DNA from 2 places in the Arthrobacter sp. B1I2 genome. Region 1 is predicted to be linked to the other one. Evidence: predicted binding sites of a transcription regulator. Region 1 holds the regulator's gene; the other holds the start of a gene.
The links. The regulator LexA, encoded in region 1, represses DNA repair genes until DNA is damaged. The targets are predictions, from matches to a motif close to TCGAACANNTGTTCGA.
Positions count from the first base shown of each region.

Region 2: QFZ57_RS05415 (shikimate dehydrogenase) is a predicted target of LexA. The motif match lies at 3,361-3,376, and genes of this name have one in related genera.

Region 1 covers NZ_JAUSYC010000001.1:3,720,387-3,730,397, reverse strand. Annotated here, with positions in the region: gene QFZ57_RS17370 (class I SAM-dependent methyltransferase) at 1-49, opposite strand, end outside; gene hflX (GTPase HflX) at 487-2,067, shown strand; gene QFZ57_RS17360 (ATP-dependent DNA helicase) at 2,060-4,120, shown strand; gene lexA (transcriptional repressor LexA) at 4,163-4,900, opposite strand; gene QFZ57_RS17350 (LysM peptidoglycan-binding domain-containing protein) at 5,254-5,655, shown strand; gene QFZ57_RS17345 (histidinol-phosphate transaminase) at 5,833-6,951, shown strand; gene hisB (imidazoleglycerol-phosphate dehydratase HisB) at 7,013-7,639, shown strand; gene hisH (imidazole glycerol phosphate synthase subunit HisH) at 7,636-8,397, shown strand; gene QFZ57_RS17330 (hypothetical protein) at 8,398-8,556, shown strand; gene priA (bifunctional 1-(5-phosphoribosyl)-5-((5-phosphoribosylamino)methylideneamino)imidazole-4-carboxamide isomerase/phosphoribosylanthranilate isomerase PriA) at 8,650-9,396, shown strand; gene QFZ57_RS17320 (SseB family protein) at 9,416-10,011, shown strand, end outside.
Region 2 covers NZ_JAUSYC010000001.1:1,150,234-1,160,244, reverse strand. Annotated here, with positions in the region: gene pcaH (protocatechuate 3,4-dioxygenase subunit beta) at 1-476, opposite strand, end outside; gene QFZ57_RS05420 (bifunctional sugar phosphate isomerase/epimerase/4-hydroxyphenylpyruvate dioxygenase family protein) at 530-2,392, opposite strand; gene QFZ57_RS05415 (shikimate dehydrogenase) at 2,392-3,273, opposite strand; gene QFZ57_RS05410 (IclR family transcriptional regulator) at 3,422-4,162, opposite strand; gene QFZ57_RS05405 (MFS transporter) at 4,509-5,828, shown strand; gene QFZ57_RS05400 (ATP-dependent DNA ligase) at 5,950-7,038, opposite strand; gene QFZ57_RS05395 (AEC family transporter) at 7,100-8,023, opposite strand; gene QFZ57_RS05390 (TIGR03885 family FMN-dependent LLM class oxidoreductase) at 8,187-9,227, shown strand; gene QFZ57_RS05385 (alpha-amylase family protein) at 9,224-10,011, shown strand, end outside.

The DNA.
Region 1 (10,011 bases):
GGGTAAAGGGGCGGGCCGGGGAGGTACTGAAATAGTGTGCGGACTCCATAACTGGCCAGAGTAGTTCCCCTTGCAGCGTAATGGGAAACCGTGCCGGAGTGCCCTCTGCTAGGCTGGATGGCATGTTCCTGATCTTCGAGTAGCCGGCACGGGCCACGCCCGTCCCGCAGCCTGTCCTCCAGCGACAGCCCGTCCCGCAGCGACGCAGGTTTCCAGCCTTCCGCTTGTGCACCGGCCCAGACTTCCTGGTCTGTCCGGCCGCCGGACAATACTCGAAAGTCAGCCCCCTGCTGCATTTCCCGCCATTTTCCGGCCCTCTTTAGCCCTGCCGCCGTCCCGACGCGGCATCCCCGGCCCCGGCATCGCAGCCGGCGGACCCATAACCAGGAGAAATGCATGACCGCAGGCCGTAAGCCCAGCGCGAATACGTTCCAACTTCCAACCAATCAGCACTATTCTGGAATTGCCGAATCTTCAAAGGAGACCATGACCAGCCAGCCCAACACCGGTTCCGATCCAGCCGCCCAGGACATGAGTCCGCAGGAGATCCAGGCTGTTATCGACCGGATCCTCGCCAAGGACGTCCCGGCCAAGAATGTCAGCACGCCCGGCGGTGAAGGCAGCGGCAACGGAAAAGCGGTGCTCGGCAAGGCACAGGCCATTTCCCGCGTTGACGAAGAACACTCAACGTACGACGGCGACCAGCAGGACCTTGAGGAACGGCGCGCCCTGCGCCGCAGGGCAGGCCTGTCCACCGAACTCGAAGATGTCACCGAAGTCGAGTACCGCCAGCTGCGCCTGGAGCGCGTGGTCCTGGCCGGGCTTTGGTCCGAGGGAACGCTTGCCGACGCCGAAAACTCGCTGCGTGAGCTTGCAGCCCTCGCCGAGACTGCCGGTTCGGAGGTCCTGGACGGGCTGGTGCAGCGCCGGGACAAGCCGGACCCCGGAACCTTCCTGGGTTCAGGCAAGGCACTGGAGCTCAAGGACATTGTCATGTCGACGGGTGCGGACACCGTGGTGGTGGACGCCGAACTGGCACCTTCCCAGCGTCGTGGCCTTGAAGACATCGTCAAGGTCAAGGTCATCGACCGGACGGCCCTGATCCTGGACATCTTCGCCCAGCACGCCAAGAGCCGCGAAGGCAAAGCCCAGGTGGAGCTGGCGCAGCTGGAATACCTGCTTCCCCGCCTGCGCGGCTGGGGCGACTCCATGTCCCGCCAGGCCGGTGGCCAGGTCGGCGGCGCTGCCGCCGGCATGGGCTCCCGCGGCCCCGGTGAAACCAAGATCGAACTGGACCGGCGCCGGATCCGTACCCGCATGGCGAAGCTGCGGCGCGAAATCGCCGCAATGAAGCCGGCACGCGAGACCAAGCGGGCCAACCGCCGTCGTAATGAAGTGCCCTCCGTGGCGATTGCCGGGTACACCAACGCCGGCAAGTCCTCGCTGCTCAACCGGCTCACGGACGCCGGCGTCCTCGTGGAGAACGCACTGTTCGCCACGCTGGATCCCACCGTCCGCAAGGCCGAAACCGCGGACGGCCTGGGGTACACCCTGGCCGACACCGTTGGATTCGTCCGTTCGCTGCCCACCCAGTTGGTGGAAGCCTTCCGCTCCACCCTCGAGGAGGTAGCGGACTCGGACCTGATCCTGCACGTGGTGGACGCTTCGCACCCCGACCCCGAAGGACAGATCGCTGCGGTCCGGAAAGTCTTCAGCGAAGTTGACGCCCGCAAGGTGCCGGAGATCATCGTCTTGAACAAGGCCGACGCGGCCGACCCCTTCGTGGTGGAGCGGCTGAAGCAGCGCGAACCACGCCACGTGGTGGTCTCGGCCCGCACAGGGGAGGGCATTCCGGAACTGCTGAAGGCCATCAGCGAATCGATTCCCCGGCCCTCGGTCAAGATGGACCTGCTCATCCCGTATGACCGCGGAGACCTGATCAGCAAGCTCCATGAGTCAGACGCCGAAATCCTCAGCGTGGACCACGTCGAGGCAGGCACCAGGGCCGCGGTGAAGGTCAGGGAGGGCCTGGCGTCCGAGTTGCAGCCATTCGTCGTCAATGACTGACCCCGCCGCCGGGGAAGCCGCGCAGACGGCCGGCGAGCAGCTCGTTATCGAACTGCTCGACCGCGCCGTCGCCGGCATGGGCGGGCAAAGCCGCACCGGACAACACGAAATGGCCCTGCAGGTGGCCCGGGCCATCGAAACGGGCAACCATCTGCTGGTCCAGGCAGGCACCGGCACCGGCAAATCGCTGGCCTACCTGGTGCCGCTCATTGCCCATGCCCTGGAAAGCAACAAGCCGGCTCTGGTATCCACGGCCACGCTGGCATTGCAAACCCAGATTGTTGGCAGGGACCTGCCCCGGCTCCTGAAGAACATCACCCCGGCCCTGGAACGGCCGGTCAAGGTTGCCCTGGTGAAGGGGCGGTCCAACTACGTGTGCCGCCACAAACTCGAAGGCGGCTTCCCCTCCGAGGAGCCTTCCGAAGGGCAGCTCTTCTCCTTGGGCGAGGACACCAGCGTTCCGCATTTTGCCGCGGCAGTGGGCGGACCCTCCTCCCAGCTGGGCAAGGAAGTGGTGCGGCTCCGCGAATGGGCGGAGAAGACAGCCACCGGCGACCGGGACGAGCTGCTGCCCGGCGTGACTGACCGTGCCTGGCGCCAGGTCTCAGTGACCTCCATGGAGTGCCTCGGCGCCCAAAAATGCCCCATGGCCGCCGAGTGTTTCAGCGAGCTGGCCCGGCAGGACGCAGCCGAGGCAGATGTCGTGGTGACCAACCACGCCATGCTCGCCGTCAGCGCCTTCGAGGGACTCGCCGTCCTGCCCGAGTACGACGTCGTCGTGGTGGACGAAGCGCACGAATTGCAGGACCGGGTCACTGGAGCCGTGTCCGGGCAGTTGTCCGTAGCCATGGTCCACGCGGCCGCTTCCGGCGCACGGAAACATACCGCCATCACCGTTGATTCCCTGAATGCCGCAGCGGCCAACCTCGAACTGGCCCTCGCAGGCGCACCGAACGGCCTGCTTCCCAACGGCCTGAACGACGAACAGCTGGACTGCGTGGACCAGTTGCGGGAGGCCTGCCGGGCTGCGCTGTCCGATTCCAAGGGGGACAGCACCACCCCGGCCGACGGCGGCCGGCAGCTGGCCCGGTCCCGCCTCATGCTCATCCTGGAACTGTGCGAGCGGCTGATCGCTGCGCGGGAAAACCGGGAAGTAATCTGGTTTTCCCGCGCCAGCACGTTCGATCCCGGCCAGGGATACTCGCAGCCTGATGAGAATGCGCCGGTCCTGATCAACATCGCGCCGTTGTCCGTAGCCGGGAGGCTGCGGGAAGGGCTCTTCGCCGGGCACACCGTCGTCCTGACGTCCGCGACCCTGGCCATCGGCTCGGCGTTTGAACCAGCGGCCGGCGGACTCGGCCTTATTGGCGACGGTGCGCCCAGCTGGACAGGCGTGGACGTGGGCTCGCCCTTCGACTATCCAAAACAGGGCATCCTCTATGTGGCCGGCCACCTGCCAAAGCCCGGCCGCGGCGTTTCCCCGGAAGCGCTGGAGGAACTGGAAGCGCTGATCAAAGCATCAGGCGGGGGAGCCCTGTGCCTGTTTTCATCGCGCCGGGCTGCCGAAGAGGCTGCGGACGCCCTCCGGCCCAAGCTGGACGTGACTGTGCTCTGCCAGGGCGAATCGACCATGGCAGCGCTGGTCAAGCAGTTCGCCGATGAACCGGACACCTGCCTCTTTGGGACTATGTCCCTGTGGCAGGGGGTTGACGTCCCAGGAGGCTCCTGCCGCCTGGTGGTGATTGACCGCATACCGTTCCCCAGGCCGGATGATCCGCTGATGACCGCGCGTTCGCGTGCCGTGGCGCAGGCCGGGGGAAACGGCTTCATGTCCGTCTCGGCCACGCACGCGGCAATCCGGCTGGCACAGGGCGCGGGCCGGCTGATCCGGTCCACCGGAGACAAGGGCGTAGTGGCCGTTCTGGATTCGCGGTTGGCAACAGAGCGGTATGCGGGCTTCCTGCGGGGAGCACTGCCCCCGTTCTGGGCCACCACGGACCGCAGCAAGGCGCTGGCCGCACTGACCAGGCTGGGCGCGGACGCCGCCAGATGATGCCAGCCCCAGATAAGTCCGGGGATGGCAGCGGAGAGCCGGCTACAGGGAACGCAGAACTGAGACCACTTTGCCCATGATGGTGGCGTGGTCGCCAAGGATGGGTTCGTACTGCGTGTTTTGGGGAAGCAGCCACGTGTGGCCGTCGCGCTGCCGGAAGGTCTTGACCGTGGCTTCGTCGTCCAGCAGTGCAGCAACGATGTCCCCGTTGGCGGCGTCCGCCTGGCGCCGCACCACCACCCAGTCGCCGTCGCAGATGGCTGCGTCCACCATGGAATCGCCCGCCACCCTGAGCATGAAAAGTTCGCCCTGGCCAACCAGTTGGCGGGGGAGCGGCATGACATCTTCGACGAGTTGCTCGGCCAGGATGGGCCCGCCGGCAGCAATCCGGCCGACCAGCGGAACCATGGCAGTATCAAGCGCGGTGGGCAGTTCTGCCACGGTGGCACCGCCGCCGGCGGCCTGCGGGGCGGGAGACGTGCCGGCCGCTTTGCCGGTACCGCCGTCCAGCGTCAGGGGCATGAGCACTTCCATGGCGCGTGGCCGCTTGGGGTCGCGGCGCAGGTAACCCAGCTTCTCCAGCTGGGAGAGCTGGTGGGTCACGCTGGACAGGCTCGCCAGGCCAACGGTATCGCCGATCTCACGCATGGAGGGCGGGTACCCGTTCTCATTAACTGAGCGCTGGATGGTTTCCAGGATTTTCTTCTGCCTGGGCGTCAGGCCCTTGGTGGTCCTCTTGGATTGCGGGGCGGTCCTGCCCCCGACGGCTGCTGCTGCCATATTCGCCAATGCCTTTCGCTTGCCGCCGGATCTTCCGCTTGGCACTGTTCGGCAGCGCCCCGGGAGGACTTCCACTGTCATTGTCAGACCCTGCTGTTCAACTTCAGTGGTGGTTGTTCTTTGGTTTCAAAGCTAGGCCAGCCTCATGGCTTTTTCAAACATTTGTTCTAGCGAGTCTCGACATTATTCGTTGATAGGTGCTAAAACTTAACAAGCAAAGTTCGAACATGTGTTCTAACCAGTGCATGCCCTATTCGAAGACGTAGCCGGAAGAAGGTCCCGGCGGTCAATAGCTGGGGCAGCTGGCTGGGCGGACACCCGGGCAGCACGGCAGGTCCAGGAGGGCTCAGTTCATGTCAGCTATATCGCTTCACCATGTTTCACTTTCGGAACGCTTTTCCCTGCAGCGGCGGAATCCTGTGGACCGCCGGACGCCAACAGCCGCAACCTTGCGGCTGACCCGCCGGGGACGGATCGTCCTGATCGGGGTACCGCTTGTACTCCTCGCTGTACTTCTGATGTCGCTGTCCGGACTCTTCAACTCGCCGGCCAAGGCCTCCGATTCCGCTGCCGGTCTTGCAGTGACGCCCACGGTCACTGTGACGGTGCAGGCCGGACAGTCGCTGTGGGCCATCGCAGGTGCGGTTGCTCCGGACCGTGATGCCCGGGACGTAGTGGCGGACATCGTCCAGCTCAACAACCTTTCCGCGGGCGCTGTCCTGCCTGGCCAGCAACTGTTCGTCCCCACACGCTGAGCGGTCTGCCGGCGCAGCCTGCCGCAGGGAATGGCCAGGGCAGGGAACGGGTTGGCGCGGCACACCGCAGCGGCGGGGAATGAGCCGTGGCAGAAAAGGGCTCACGGCAGAGCATGCCGAGGGCGAACAGCGGCTGTCACATTTTCCGGTAGTTGCTGCGGCAACTAAACTGTTCAGGTGAACGACCAGCTAGAGCGTCTGAACCGGCTTCCCCTCCGCAGCAACCTTCGCGGGCTGACCCCTTACGGGGCGCCCCAACTGGACGTCCCCATCCTGCTGAATGTCAATGAGAACACCCATGGTGTTCCCGCAGACGTGCGTGCAGCCATCAGCGCCGCCGTCACGGAGGCTGCAGCGGGGCTCAACCGCTACCCGGACCGTGAGTTCACCAAGCTGCGGAAAGCCCTGGCGGAATACCTCGGTCACGGGCTTGACGAAACCAACCTTTGGGCAGCCAACGGCTCCAATGAAGTGCTGCAGCAGATCCTCCAGGCCTTTGGCGGTCCCGGCCGTACCGCCCTGGGCTTTCCGCCCACGTACTCCATGTACCCCCTGCTTGCCAGCGGAACCGACACCAGGTACATCACGGGGGAACGATCGGAAAGCTACGACCTGAGCGCTGAGTCCGCCGCCCGCCAGGTCAAGGAACTGCAGCCGAACATCGTCTTCCTCTGCTCGCCCAATAACCCCACCGGGACCGGCCTTGGACTGGACGTTGTGAAGGCCGTCTATGAGGCCGGCGAGGCCAGCCAGGCCATCGTGATCGTCGATGAGGCCTACCACGAGTTCGCGCACGACGGGACTCCCAGTGCACTGACCCTGCTGCCCGGCCGGGAGCGGCTGATCGTATCCCGCACCATGAGCAAGGCGTTCGCCCTGGCGGGCGCCCGGCTCGGCTACATGGCTGCAGCGCCGGAAGTCACCGATGCGCTGCGGCTGGTGCGCCTGCCGTACCACCTGTCCGCCATCACCCAGGCGACCGCCCTGGCCGCCCTCGATCACCGCGAAGCGCTGATGGCTGATGTCCAGGACATCAAGAAGCAGCGGGACCGGATCGTGGCGGAACTGACAAGGATGGGCCTCCAGCCGGCCGCGTCAGACTCCAACTACGTATTCTTCGGGGGCCTGGAAAATCCGCACCAGGTCTGGCAGGAGCTGCTGGATGCAGGTGTGCTCATCCGTGACGTAGGCATCCCCGGCCACCTCAGGGTCACGGCGGGCACTGAGTCGGAAACCACAACCTTCCTTACTTCCCTGGAGCGCATCCTTGCGGGCCAGGCCGCGCTTCCGGCCTAGACTTGATATTGCGGCGCTGGACGCCCGGAACCACTTCTTCTCCCACAAAGGATCCTTCACCATGAGTCCAACCGGATCGAATACGGCTGCGGACCGGACCGCCCGCATGGAGCGTGCCACCAGCGAGTCCTCCGTACTCGTGGAGATCAACCTCGACGGAACCGGCGTATCGGACATCGATACCTCGGTGCCGTTCTACGACCACATGCTCACGGCCCTGTGCAAACACTCCCTGATCGACATGACCGTCAAGGCCACCGGAGACACCCACATCGACGTCCACCACACCGTCGAGGACGTGGCCATCACGTTCGGTGAAGTGCTGCGCACGGCCCTGGGCAACAAGGCCGGAATCCGCCGCTTCGGCGAAGCCACGGTGCCGCTGGACGAGGCCCTTGCCAACGCGGTGGTGGACGTCTCCGGCCGCCCCTACCTGGTCCACGGCGGTGAGCCCGCCGGACAGGAGTACCACCTGATCGGGGGCCACTTCACGGGTTCCCTGACCCGCCACGTCTTCGAAGCGATCACGCTGCATGCCGGCATCTGCCTGCACATGAACGTGTTGGCCGGCCGGGACCCGCACCACATCGTCGAGGCGCAGTTCAAAGCCTTCGCTCGGGCACTCCGTGCCGCCGTCGAACCCGATCCGCGTGTCGAAGGCATCCCGTCCACCAAGGGTGCACTGTGAGCGGGCAGGTCCTGAAGGACGGGGCAATCATCGATCCGACAGCGTCCCGGAAGCTGCCGTCACCTGAGGGCAAACCCACGGTGACGGTCCTGGACTATGGTTCCGGGAACGTCAGGTCCGCCGTGCGCGCACTGGAACGTGCCGGCGCGGAAGTGATCCTGAGCGCCAAGCCGGAGGATGTGTTGAACGCAGACGGCCTGGTGGTGCCCGGCGTGGGTGCGTTCGAGACCGTGATGCGCGAACTCAAGGCCGTGGACGGTATCCGGCTCATCGGCAGGCGCGTGGCAGGCGGACGTCCCGTACTGGGCATCTGCGTGGGCCTCCAGGTCCTCTTCGAGGCCGGCGTGGAGCACGGCACCGAAGCCGAGGGCATCGGAGAATGGCCCGGCAAGGTGGAGGCCCTCCGCGCGGAGGTGGTCCCGCACATGGGCTGGAACACCGTCAAGGTGCCGCAAGGTTCGAAGCTTTTTGCCGGCGTCGAAAACGAACGGTTCTACTTCGTGCACTCCTACGGCGTGCAGGAATGGAACTTTGACGTCATCCAGCCGCGGATGGCGCCGCCCCTGGTCACCTGGTCCGAGCACGGCGGCCCGTTCATCGCCGCCGTCGAAAACGGCCCGCTCTGCGCCACCCAGTTCCACCCCGAAAAGTCCGGCGACGCCGGCGCGCGCCTCCTGCGCAACTGGGTGGAGGGCCTCCGCAAGCCCGCCGGCGGTGACCCCGGTGCAGGCGCAGCGGACGCCGGCAGTGTCGCCTAGATGTGGTCCGTACTCCTGATGGGTCTCGCAGGCATACTGATTGGTGGCGGCATCTCGTTCCGGCAGCAGCACAAACCCCTCTGGGCACAGGTGGCGTTCTACGTCCTGGCCGCCATGTCACTGCTTGCCGCCTACCTGCTGACGCTGCCGGCCAACTGACCACCAGCCGGGCGGCGACGCGAAGGACAGCCTCCCGCGCACTGCCCGAACCCCGTCTTTGCCCGAACCGAAGAATCAACACTGAGGATGAGTATGACCACCGCACATGACCTGCCGGTACTTGAACTGCTGCCAGCCGTCGACGTCGTCAACGGCCAGGCCGTCCGGCTGGTCCAGGGCGAGGCCGGCAGTGAGACCAGTTACGGCACGCCCCTCGAAGCGGCGCTGAACTGGCAGCAACAGGGCGCCGAGTGGGTGCACCTGGTTGATCTGGATGCGGCTTTCGGCCGGGGCTCCAACGCTGACCTGCTTCGCGAGGTCGTGGGCCGCCTGGACATCAAGGTGGAGCTCTCCGGCGGCCTCCGCGATGACGAGACCCTCGAAGCCGCCCTCGATCTGGGCGTGGCCCGGGTCAACCTGGGAACCGCTGCGCTGGAGGACCCCGAGTGGACCCGTCGTGCCATCGAGCGTTTCGGTGACAAGATCGCCGTCGGCCTTGACGTCCGCGGAACCACCCTTGCCGGCCGCGGCTGGACCAAGGAGGGCGGGGACCTTTGGGACGTGCTGGGCCGTCTCGAAGAGGCCGGCTGCTCCCGCTACGTGGTGACCGACGTGACCAAGGACGGCACGCTCCAGGGACCCAACGTCGAACTCCTGCGCCAGATGGTGGAGAAGACCGGAAAGCCGGTGGTTGCTTCCGGCGGCATCTCCAGCCTGGACGACCTGAAGGTCCTCCGGTCGCTGGTCCCCCTGGGCGTGGAAGGTGCCATTGTGGGCAAGGCTTTGTATGCCGGAGCCTTCACCTTGCCTGAAGCCCTCAACGTCGCCGGCCGGCGCTAGGCCCGGCAGCTTATTTCCCATGCCTGACGTCGAGGAACCGGGGCGCCCGGCAGCCCGCCAACTGCCCGGACATATCGCGGCGGCGCTGGCCGGTGCCGGCGGCGCCACGGATTCCGCGGGCCGTCCGTGGGCAGGCCGCAGCCTTGCCGGTGACGACGCGAAGATCCACAACTTCGACGACGACGACGGCACGGCCGACGCCGGCTACCTCGCCGCAGTCGCGGCGCTTCGCCAGGGGACAGGCGATGAAGCGGGTGTGGTTGCAGCCCTGGCAACGGCCCGGGTCTTCATCCCGATCGTGGCGCAGCTGGCAGAAGAGGTGGAAACGGACCACGGGCTGCACGCCGACAAGCAGGCAGACATGGCGCTGGTGACGCTGAAGGCGGCCGACGGCAGGATCGCGCTCCCTGCCTTCACCTCGGCCGCCGCGCTGGCGGCCTGGCATCCCGGGGCCCGGCCGGTAGCCGTGTACGCCGCACGGGCGGCCCTCTCGGCAGTCGCAGAAGGCGCAGAGCTCCTGGTCCTGGATCCCGGAGCCGACGTAACGTTCGTGGTACGCCGGCCCGGGGTCTGGGCACTGGCCAGGCAGCATGACTGGACCCCTTCCTACAACGA
Region 2 (10,011 bases), 2.6 Mb from region 1:
GGGTGCTGGTCGCGCTTGTGGATGTAGCGGCCGGACGCGTTGGCCTGCCAGATCTCCACGAGCTGTCCGGCCACGGGACGGCCGTCGCCGTCCAGGACCTTGCCGGAGACGATGATCCGCTCACCCAGCGGCTCGCCGTTGTGCTGGATGGTCAGGTCCGATTCCAGGGCGTGCACGTCCTGGTGCCCGAAGGCCGGCGAGTACAGCTCGATGGTCTCAGGGTCGGCGTGGTGCAGGCTCTTGGTGGGGTGGCGCAGGATGCTGCTGCGGTAGGGCGGGTAGTCCAGGCGCGGCTGGGTTTCCTGCTGCCCGCCGTCTTTTAGCGCCCGCTGGTAGGCCTCGCCCATGGCGTTGATCTCTGCACTGAGGTCAGCCTGCGACTCGATGGCCTTGTCCAGGGGCTGGTGGGCAGCCTTCGGTTCGGCCGGGGGCACGAGTTCCTCCGACTCCAGCTCCGCGGTGATGTCTTCCGGCACGGCTGGCTCCTTTCTGATCTGTTTGGTGTCTTGCGTCTGGGGTCTGGGTTGGCTCAGCTGCGGTGGAGCGAGTCGTACTGGACCGCGTGGCGCACCGGGGCGTTGGGGGCGCCGTAGCCGTCATAGCCGTCGCGGCGTTCCACCATTTCGAAGAACACACTGCCCACGGTGGCTGTGTAGAAGTGCAGGAATTCGCCGTCCGCATCCCGGTCGAACAGCAGGTTGAGCTCCTGCAGGGTGGCCAGGAAGCCGGGCTCAAGGCCGAACCGGGCGTCCAGGTCTTCGTAGTAGTTGGCCGGGATCTGCAGGAATTCCAGGCCCCGGTCCCGGGCGGCCCGGGCGGTGGCCACGAGGTCGTCCACGGCGAAGGCGATATGTTCCTGGTAGGTTTTCTGGCCGCTGGCCTGCTGGATCGGAGCGAGGTTCAGAACCAGCCGCACTGCGCCGTCGGAGGTCTGCATGACCTGCGAGCGCACCAGGCCGCTGGGGCTGGGCACTTCCGCGAACGGCTGCGGTTCCAGGGCCATGGCGCTGGTATAGAACAGAACGGCTTCGTCGAAGTGCTGCCACGGCTGGGCAAGGTTGACGTGGTCGATGACCGCATTGGTTCCGGGGGAAGGAAGTTCCAGCCCTTCGCCAAACTCGTGCGTCCACGCCGCGGTGCCGTCCGGGCTGCCCTGGCAGAGGAAGATTTCGGTGGAGTCCGGCGCGGAAATGCCCTGGAACACTTCCTCGTCCGCCTGCACCTTGCGGGCCACCACGGGGGCCTTGAGCTGCTGGGCGCGGGCGGAGGCAATCACGGGGGAATCGACGTCGAACCCCAGCGCGGCGATGGCGGGCTCGGCATGCTGCGCGGCCTGTTCGTTGATGATCACCCGGGCCTGCCCCATGGTCCACAGCTGGACGTCCTTGGTGCGGTGCCGGCCCTCGAACGCGAAGCCGAGCTGGCCCAGGAGCTTCTCCAGCTGGGCGGTATCGTCCGCCTTGACCTCGGCAAAGTTGAAGCCGGCAGGTTCGTTCACCTTGGGCAGCGTGGCCAGTTCCATGGGATAACGACGGCGGTGCGCGGCGCCGTTGCCCGGCACGCTTTCAGTGCCTGCCAGCCAGTTGGCGCTCTGCTCCTCAAGCCAGATGAGCGAACGCATGGCATCCACGGCCGTGCGCTCAACATCGGACTGCCGGAAGACGTCATTGAAGACCTCCAGCGAGACGGGTCCGGTGTAGCCGGCACGGACCACGTGGCCCATGAACTTGGCCAGCGCAAACTGTCCCTCGCCCGGGAACACCCGGTAGTGCCGGCTCCAGGACAGCACATCCATGGTGAGCTTGGGGGCGTCCGCCACCTGCACGAAGAAGATCTTCCCGGGGTTGAACGCCTCAATGTGGGAGGTTTCCCAGTCCCGGGACAGGATATGGAAGGAGTCCAGGCAGGTTCCGAAATTGGGATGGTCCACCATGTCCACCAGCCGGTAGGCGTGCTCGTAGTCGTTGACGTACTTGCCCCAGGCCAGCGCTTCGTAGGCCACCTTGACGCCGTGGTCCCCGGCCAGGTTGGCCAGCTGTGCCAGCTGATCGGCCCGGAGGCCGTCGTCGTCAATGGTGGCGGTGGCAACGTTGGAGCAAACGAGGATGGTGTCCATGCCCAGGCGGGACATCAGCTTGAACTTCGCCTCCGCGCGCCGGAGGTTCGCCTTCAGCAGGTCCGGCGTGACGCCGTCGAAATCCCGGAACGGCTGGTAGAGGTCCAGGCCAAGGCCCAGGTCCGCGGCCATTTTCCGCACGTCCTCGGGGCTGAGCGGCGAGGTGACCAGGTCCTGTTCGAAGATTTCGATGCCGTCGAAGCCCGCAATGGCGCAGGCCCGCATCTTTTCCCTCAGGGTGCCGGACAGGCAGACGGTGGCGATTCCGGTGCGCATCAGGCGGCCACCTCTTCCGAGGCCACAAGCTCCAGGAAGTGGCTGCGCATGCGGTCCGGGTCAGCTTCGAGGCCGGTGAAGATGCGGAAGGCGTCGGCGGCCTGGCCAACGGCCATCCGGCCGCCGTCCAGGACCTGGCAGCCCTTGGCGCGGGCGCCGCGGACCAGTTCGGTGTCGATGGGGCGGTAGACGATGTCCGCCACCCAGTGCCGGGACTCCAGCAGGTCCAGGTCCAGCGGGAGGCCGGGGTGGGCGGCCATGCCCACCGGGGTGCAGTGCACCAGGCCGTCGGCCAGGCCCATCAGCTGCGGCAGCTCCGCCGTCGTGCCTGCCGTGATGGTGCTGTCCGGGAAAAAGCCCTGCAGCTCGGCGGCCCGCGCCGTGGCCCTGGCAGGGTCCATGTCCACCAGGTCCAGCGTCCGCACGCCGGCGGTCAGCAGGGCGTAGGCGACGGCAGATCCGGCACCGCCGGCACCGAGCTGCACCACACGGTCCAGCTTCGCGCCGGGAAGGCCGGCGGCGAAGGCGGCGGCAAAGCCGGAGAAGTCGGTGTTGTGGCCGATGAACCTGCCATCGCGGATGACCACTGTGTTGACGGCGCCGAGCCTGCGGGCGTCCGGGCTCACTTCGTCCAGGTGCTCCAGGACCACCTGCTTGCAGGGATGGGTGATGTTCAGGCCGTTGAAACCCAGCGTGCGGGCACTGTGCAGGATGCCGCCGACCGATGCCGCGGTCAGCCCCAGCTCGAGCAGGTCGATGGGCCGGTACAGGTAGCGCAGGCCCTGCACGTCGCCTTCCCGTTCGTGCATGGGCGGCGTGAGCGATGGCGCGACGCCGTCACCGACCAGTCCCACCAGGTAGGACTCAGTTCGATTGCTCATGCGTGCAGCTCCTTTGGTACGGCACCAGGCAGCCGCGAATCTGTGCTGCAGGGTGATAGGGATTACGGTACATCAATTGTTCACTTATCGCACTCTTGTTCTAGATACGAACACAAGGGCTTCATAAGGCGCAGTAAAAGCCCGGCTGCTAGCGCTGGGGAAGCCTGGCGGCGAGTTCCGCGGCGGCCTCCTGCAGCAGCGGAACGTGGGCCTTCAGCTCCTCCAGGCCCAGCCGGAACACCGGCACGGCAGTTGCCAGGGACGCGAACGCGTACCCCTGGCTGTTGAGCAGCGGGACGGCCACGGCACGCATGCCTGCCTCGTTTTCCTCATCCATGACGGCATAACCCTGGCGGCGCACCTGCTCGATCTCGGCCCGGAAGGCGTCGCGGTCCGTGATGGACTTCCCGGTGAGCGGCTCGAGCGGCAACTCCGCCAGGAGCCTTTCCCGCTCCCCCTCCTCGGTGAAAGCCACCAGGGCCTTTCCGACGGCGGTGGTGGACAGGGAGCCCAGGTGGCCAGGGTCGCTGGTCACCCGGAAGGTCTGCGGGCCATCCACCTTACTGACGGTCAAATGATGATGCCCGTCGCGGACGCTGAGGATGGTGGCTTCACCGGTTGCGGCAGTCACCCTGCGCAAAACGGGCATGGCCGTCCCCGCGAAGCCGTGATGGTTCGAGACCCGCTGGCCCAGCTGGAAGATGCGCAGGCCCAGGTGGTAGCGGCGGCCTTCAGGCTCGTAGTCGACAAAGCCGTCGCGGGTCAGCGAACCAAGCAGCCGGTAGGTGGTGCTGAACGGCAGTTCCGCCCGGCGCGATATCTCGGCGGCACTTGCCCCACGGGGCTCGTCACCGAGCAGGACCAGTAGGCCAAGCGCCTTGCCCACCATGTCGGTCCGGTCAGAGGCCTTCTTCCCGCCGGCGTTCGGCTCGCTACCCACGCCCGGCGACGGGCCCGAAGGGTCGGGCTGAACGTCTTCGTTCATTGTGGCTTGATTCACACTCATGCCTCGATGTTGCCACATTGTGAGAGCTATTTCTAGATGGTGATTATTTTCTTGACAGGTGACTGCCCTCACAGTCATAGTTTCTGTATCGCAAAAGTAGCTCCCACCATGTGGCTACAAATGCCGGGTCTTCTTCCGGACTCCAGCCGCATCCCCCGCCCGCACCAAGGCAACGGCGGCTGCGACCCCAGATCCATCCGCGACAATGTCGTCACATCAAAGGAACACCATGAGCCAGACACTTCCGTCCGCCGGGGCGGGTGCCCTCACCTCCGCCGGGACGCCCAAGAAGGCCGCCCTCGCCAGCTTCCTGGGGAGCGCGGTCGAATACTATGACTTCTTCATCTTCGGCTCCGCCGCCGCACTGATCTTCCCCAAAGTCTTCTTCCCGGACGCAGACACCAACGCCGCGATCATGTCCTTCGCGACTTTCGGCTTCGCCTACGTCGCCCGGCCCATCGGCGCCATCATCCTTGGCCACTTCGGCGACCGGGTGGGCCGCCGGAAGGTCCTGATGTTCACCCTGCTGCTCATGGGCGCCTCCACCTTCGTGATCGGCTGCCTGCCCGACTTCAAGACTGTCGGCTGGTGGGCTCCGGCGCTGCTGGTGCTGGCCCGCCTGTGCCAGGGCCTCTCAGCCGCGGGCGAGCAGGCCGGCGCCTCCTCCATGACCCTGGAGCACGCCCCGGACAACCGCCGCTCCTTCTTCACCTCCTGGACCCTCACCGGCACCCAGGGCGGCCAGATCCTCGCCGCCCTCGTCTTCATTCCAGTCCTGGCCCTGCCGGACGAGATCAAGTACGGCATCGGCTGGCGCATCCCGTTCTGGCTCAGCGCCGTCGTCGTGATTGTTGCCTTCTTTATCCGGCGCACCCTCCACGAGCCCCCGGCATTCGAGGAAGCCCGGAAGACCGCCCAGATCTCCAAACTCCCCGTCGCCGACCTTCTCAAGGGCCACTGGCGCGACGTCCTCCGCGTGATTGCCTGCGCCTTCATCGCCGCAGTATCCACCGTGTTCGGCACCCTCGCCATCAGCTACGCCAAGACCGTCGCCGGTGTTGACGGCACCACCACCTTGTGGCTCGTCGTCGGCGCCAACCTCGTGGCCCTGGGCACCCAGCCGCTGTTCGGCATGCTGTCCGACAAGATTGGCCGCAAGCCGGTCTTCATCTACGGCGCCGTAGCCAGCGCCATCCTCACACCGGTCTTCCTGCTCAGCCTGGAATCCGGCAGCGTGCCGCTGATGTTCCTGGCCGCCATCGGCTTCTTCTCCTTCGGTTACGCAGCCTCAAACGCCGTCTGGCCTTCCTTCTACGCCGAGATGTTCAGCACCAAGGTCCGCTTCTCCGGCCTGGCCATTGGCACACAGCTGGGCTTCCTGATGGCAGGGTTCGCGCCGGCCATCGTAGCGGCCATGGGCGGCATCAAGCCCGGCGGCTGGGTTCAGATCAGCATCTTCACGGCCGTGATCTGCGGCATCGCTGCCATCTCCGCTCTGACGGCCAAGGAGTCCTTCCGGACCCCCACCACACAGCTGGGCCTGAAGTAGGCGCCGAAAGCGTTCATTCCAGCCCGGTTTTGGAACCGGAAAGCCCGCCATTCCCCCAAATGGCGGGCTTTCCCCTGTTAAAACTGGGCTGATTTGGCACCCTTTGCCGCGGGGCAGGACCCTAGGCGCGGCCGGTCTCCAGCACCGATGCCAAATCGAAGTTGACCGGTTCTTCCAGCTGCTCATAGGTGCAGGACTCCGGGTCCCGGTCCGGCCGCCAGCGGTTGAACTGTGCGGTGTGGCGGAATCGGTCGCCCTCCATGTGGTCATAGCGGACCTCCACCACCAGGTCGGGCCGGAGCGGAACGAAGGACAGGTCCTTGCCGGCGCTCCACCTGCTGCCTTCCGCGTTCCGCGGTGTCCGTTCACCCTCTTCCTGCTTGGCCCAGGCCCACGGGTGGTTATCAAAGTCGGTGACCAGCGGCTGCAGTTGTTCAAACAATTCCCTGCGGCGCTTCATGGGGAAGGCGCCGATCACGCCCACGCTGGCCAGGCCGCCGTCGTCCTTGTAGAGGCCCAGCAGCAGGGAGCCGATGGCGTCCGGCCCGCTCTTGTGGAGACGGTAACCGGCCACCACGCAATCGGCGGTGCGCTCGTGCTTGACCTTGAACATGACCCGCTTGTCCGGCTCGTACCGCCCCTCCAGCCGCTTGGCCACGATGCCGTCCAGCCCGGCCCCCTCAAACTGCTCGAACCACTGGGCGGCGGTGTCCTTGTCCGTGGTTGCGGCCGTGAGGTGGACTGGTGCGCTGCTGGCCGCGAGCGCCTTCTCCAGCGCGGCCCGCCGTTCCGAAAAAGGTCTGCCGGTGTAGTCGTCGCCGCCCAGCGCCAGCAGGTCGAAGGCCACAAAGCTTGCCGGCGTTTGCTGGGCCAGCAGCTTCACCCGGCTGGCGGCGGGGTGGATGCGCTGCTGCAGCGCGTCGAAGTCGAGCCGGTCCCCGGAGGTTCCCACCAGGATGATCTCGCCGTCCACCACACACCGTGGCGGCAGGTTTTCCTTCAGAGCCGCCACCAGCTCTGGAAAGTAGCGCGTCATGGGCTTCTCGTTGCGGCTGCCGATCTCCAGGTCATCGCCGTCACGGAAGATGATGGACCGGAAGCCGTCCCACTTGGGCTCGTAACTGAGGCCGCCGCCTTCCGGGATGCCGCCGATGCCGCTGACGGCCTTGGCGAGCATGGGCGGGACGGGCGGCATCACGGGAAGTTCCATAGTGCCCATTCTTGCCCGGACGGCGCCCCGCGCGGTAGGGCGGCGCGCTGCGCTGGGGTGCTCAGGCGGCCAGCAGCCAGACCACGAGGACCAGTACAGGCGCCGCGGCGGCCGTGGAGAGCAGGATGGTTTCGCGCGCCACCGCCACGCCCCGCCCGTATTTGCTCGCAAACAGGAACACGTTCTGGGCTGAGGGAAGCGCCGCCATGAGCACCACGCCCAGGAGCATGTGGTGGTCCAGGTCAAAGAGGAAACGCCCGACGACGAACGCCACCGCCGGCATCACCGCGGACTTGAGTGCCGTGGCAGCGAGGATTTCGGCGGTGTGGCCGCCGCTGCGAAGCATCCTGGTTCCGCGCAGCGACATCCCGAATGCCAGCAGCACCACCGGGACGGCCGCGCCGCCCAGGAGCGTCAGCGGTGCCATGACGGGCGCCGGAAGCTGCACGCGGAACGCAGCCAGGACCACGCCCAGGAGCGAGGCGATGATCATGGGGTTGCGGAAGGGCTGCGTCAGCATGAGCCGGGGCGAGAACCGGCCGGCCTCGGAGAGGTCCAGCAGGGTCAGGACCAGCGGGGCGAACAGGAGCAGCTGCACCAGCAGCACCGGAGCCACGGGGGTGGCGTCCCCCAGGGCATAGAGCGTGATGGGGATGCCGATGTTATTGGCGTTGACGTAGGAGCCTGCCATCGCGCCGACCGCCGTCTCGGCGAGCGGCCTTCGAAACCAGATGCGGCTGGCGGCCACATAGAGGAGCGCGGTGACCGCCGCGGTGATCATGGCAAGCGGAACATACGCGGAGAAGACCACCGAGAGGTCTGATTTCAGCACCACGGTGAAGAGCAGCACGGGGTTGGTAATGAAGAAGGCGGTACGGGTCAGTGCCGAGATGGTGGCTTCATCGCCCAGCCCGCAGCGTGCCGCGATGTATCCCACGGCGATGACGACGCCGATCACCGCCAGTCCGATGAGCACACCGCCCACTTGGGGTACTTCCTTCCGGTTCCGCCGTGCCCTGCACTGCCGCAGAGCCCGTACTACAAGCCTCAAACTTATCGAACAAGTCGCCCATGCCCCGCCACCTGTCCAACAGGCCTGTCCGGGGTACCCCTCGACATGGCACCTCCGGGGACGGTACAGCTTAACGATGGTTACTGTCGGTTTTCACGCTTCCCATGAACAGATCAGTCCCGGCCAGCTGCTCAAGGACGTCCAGCACGCGGAGCGCGCAGGCTTTGACGCGGCCATGTGCTCGGACCACATCGAGCCATGGTCCGCCCGGCAGGGGCACTCCGGCTTCGCGTGGTCCTGGCTGGGGGCAGCCCTGGCCACCACGGGCCTGCGGTTCGGGGTGGTGACCGCACCGGGCCAGCGCTACCACCCGGCCATCATCGCCCATGCTTCCGCAACACTGGCCGGCATGTTCCCCGGCAGGTTCTGGTTCGCCCCGGGCAGCGGTGAAAACATGAACGAGCATGTCACCGGGGACGCGTGGCCGCCCAAGGACATCCGGCAGCGGCGGCTGGAGGAGTGCGTGGACGTGATCCGCCGGCTGCACCGCGGCGAGGAGGTCACCCACCGGGGCCTGGTGACCGTGGAACAGGCGCGGATCTGGGATGTCCCCGACTCCCCGCCGCCGCTCATCGCCCCTGCCATCAGTGTGGAGACCGCCCGCCGGGCCGCGGCCTGGGCGGACGGTCTGGTCACCGTCAACCAGCCGGCGTCGAAGCTCCGGGACATGCTGACCGCCTACCGGGACAATGGGGGCAAGGGCAAGGCGGTGCTGCAGGTCCACCTGTCCTGGGCCGGCAGCGAGGAGGAGGCGGCGGCCATCGCCCTGGACCAGTGGCGGACCAACACGTTCGCGCCGCCCATCCCTTGGGACCTGCCCACGGCAGGGCATTTCGACGGTGTTGCCGAGCACGTGCGCGAGGAGCATGTGCGCAGCACGGTGAATGTTTCGGCCAGCCTTAGCCGGCACGTGGAGTGGCTGTCCGAATACGTGGACCTGGGCTTCGACGAGCTGTACCTGCACTTTGTGGGCCAGGAGCAGGCTCCCTTCATCGACGCGTTCGCCGCGGAAGTGCTCCCGCAGGTTCGCACTACCGGAGGCACCCCTGACCGCACCCATACGGAACCGCAGCTGGCGGCGGCAGCCGCCAACCCGGCGTCGGACGCTTCGGCATGAGGATCGCCGAGACGTCGGACCTGTGGTGGAAGAACGCCGTCATCTACTGCCTGGACGTGGAGACGTTTTTCGACGACGACGGCGACGGCACCGGGGACTTCGCCGGCCTCACCCAACGGGTGGACTACCTCGCCGCACTGGGCGTGACCTGCATCTGGCTGATGCCGTTCTACCCGTCCCCCGACCGGGACGACGGTTACGACGTCACGGACTTCTTCAGCGTGGACCCGCGGCTCGGCACCCTGGGTGACCTGGTGGAGTTCATCCGCGCCGCCAAGGACCGCGGCATGCGGGTGATCGCGGACTTCGTGGTGAACCACACGTCTGACCAGCACCCGTGGTTCGTGGAAGCCCGGAAATCCACCAACAACCCGTTCCGCGACTTTTACGTGTGGCGGAAGGACACTCCCCCGGACACATCCTCCGAGGTTGTGTTCCCCGGGGAGGAAAACTCGCTCTGGACCCAGGACGAGGCCACCGGCGAGTGGTACCTGCACATGTTCGCCAAGCACCAGCCGGACCTCAACGTCACCAATCCCCAGGTCCGGGACCAGATCGCCAAGGCCATGGGGCTCTGGCTGGAACTGGGGCTGGACGGTTTCCGGCTGGACGCCGTGCCGTTCTTCCTGGAGACGCGGGGCCAGCCCAAGGACGAGGCAGCGAACATCAATCCCCACGGCTATTTGAGTGCACTGCGCAGTTTCCTGACCCGGCGCAACGGCAGCGCCGTACTCCTGGGGGAGGTGAACCTGCCCTACAAGGAGCAGCTGGAGTATTTTGGCGG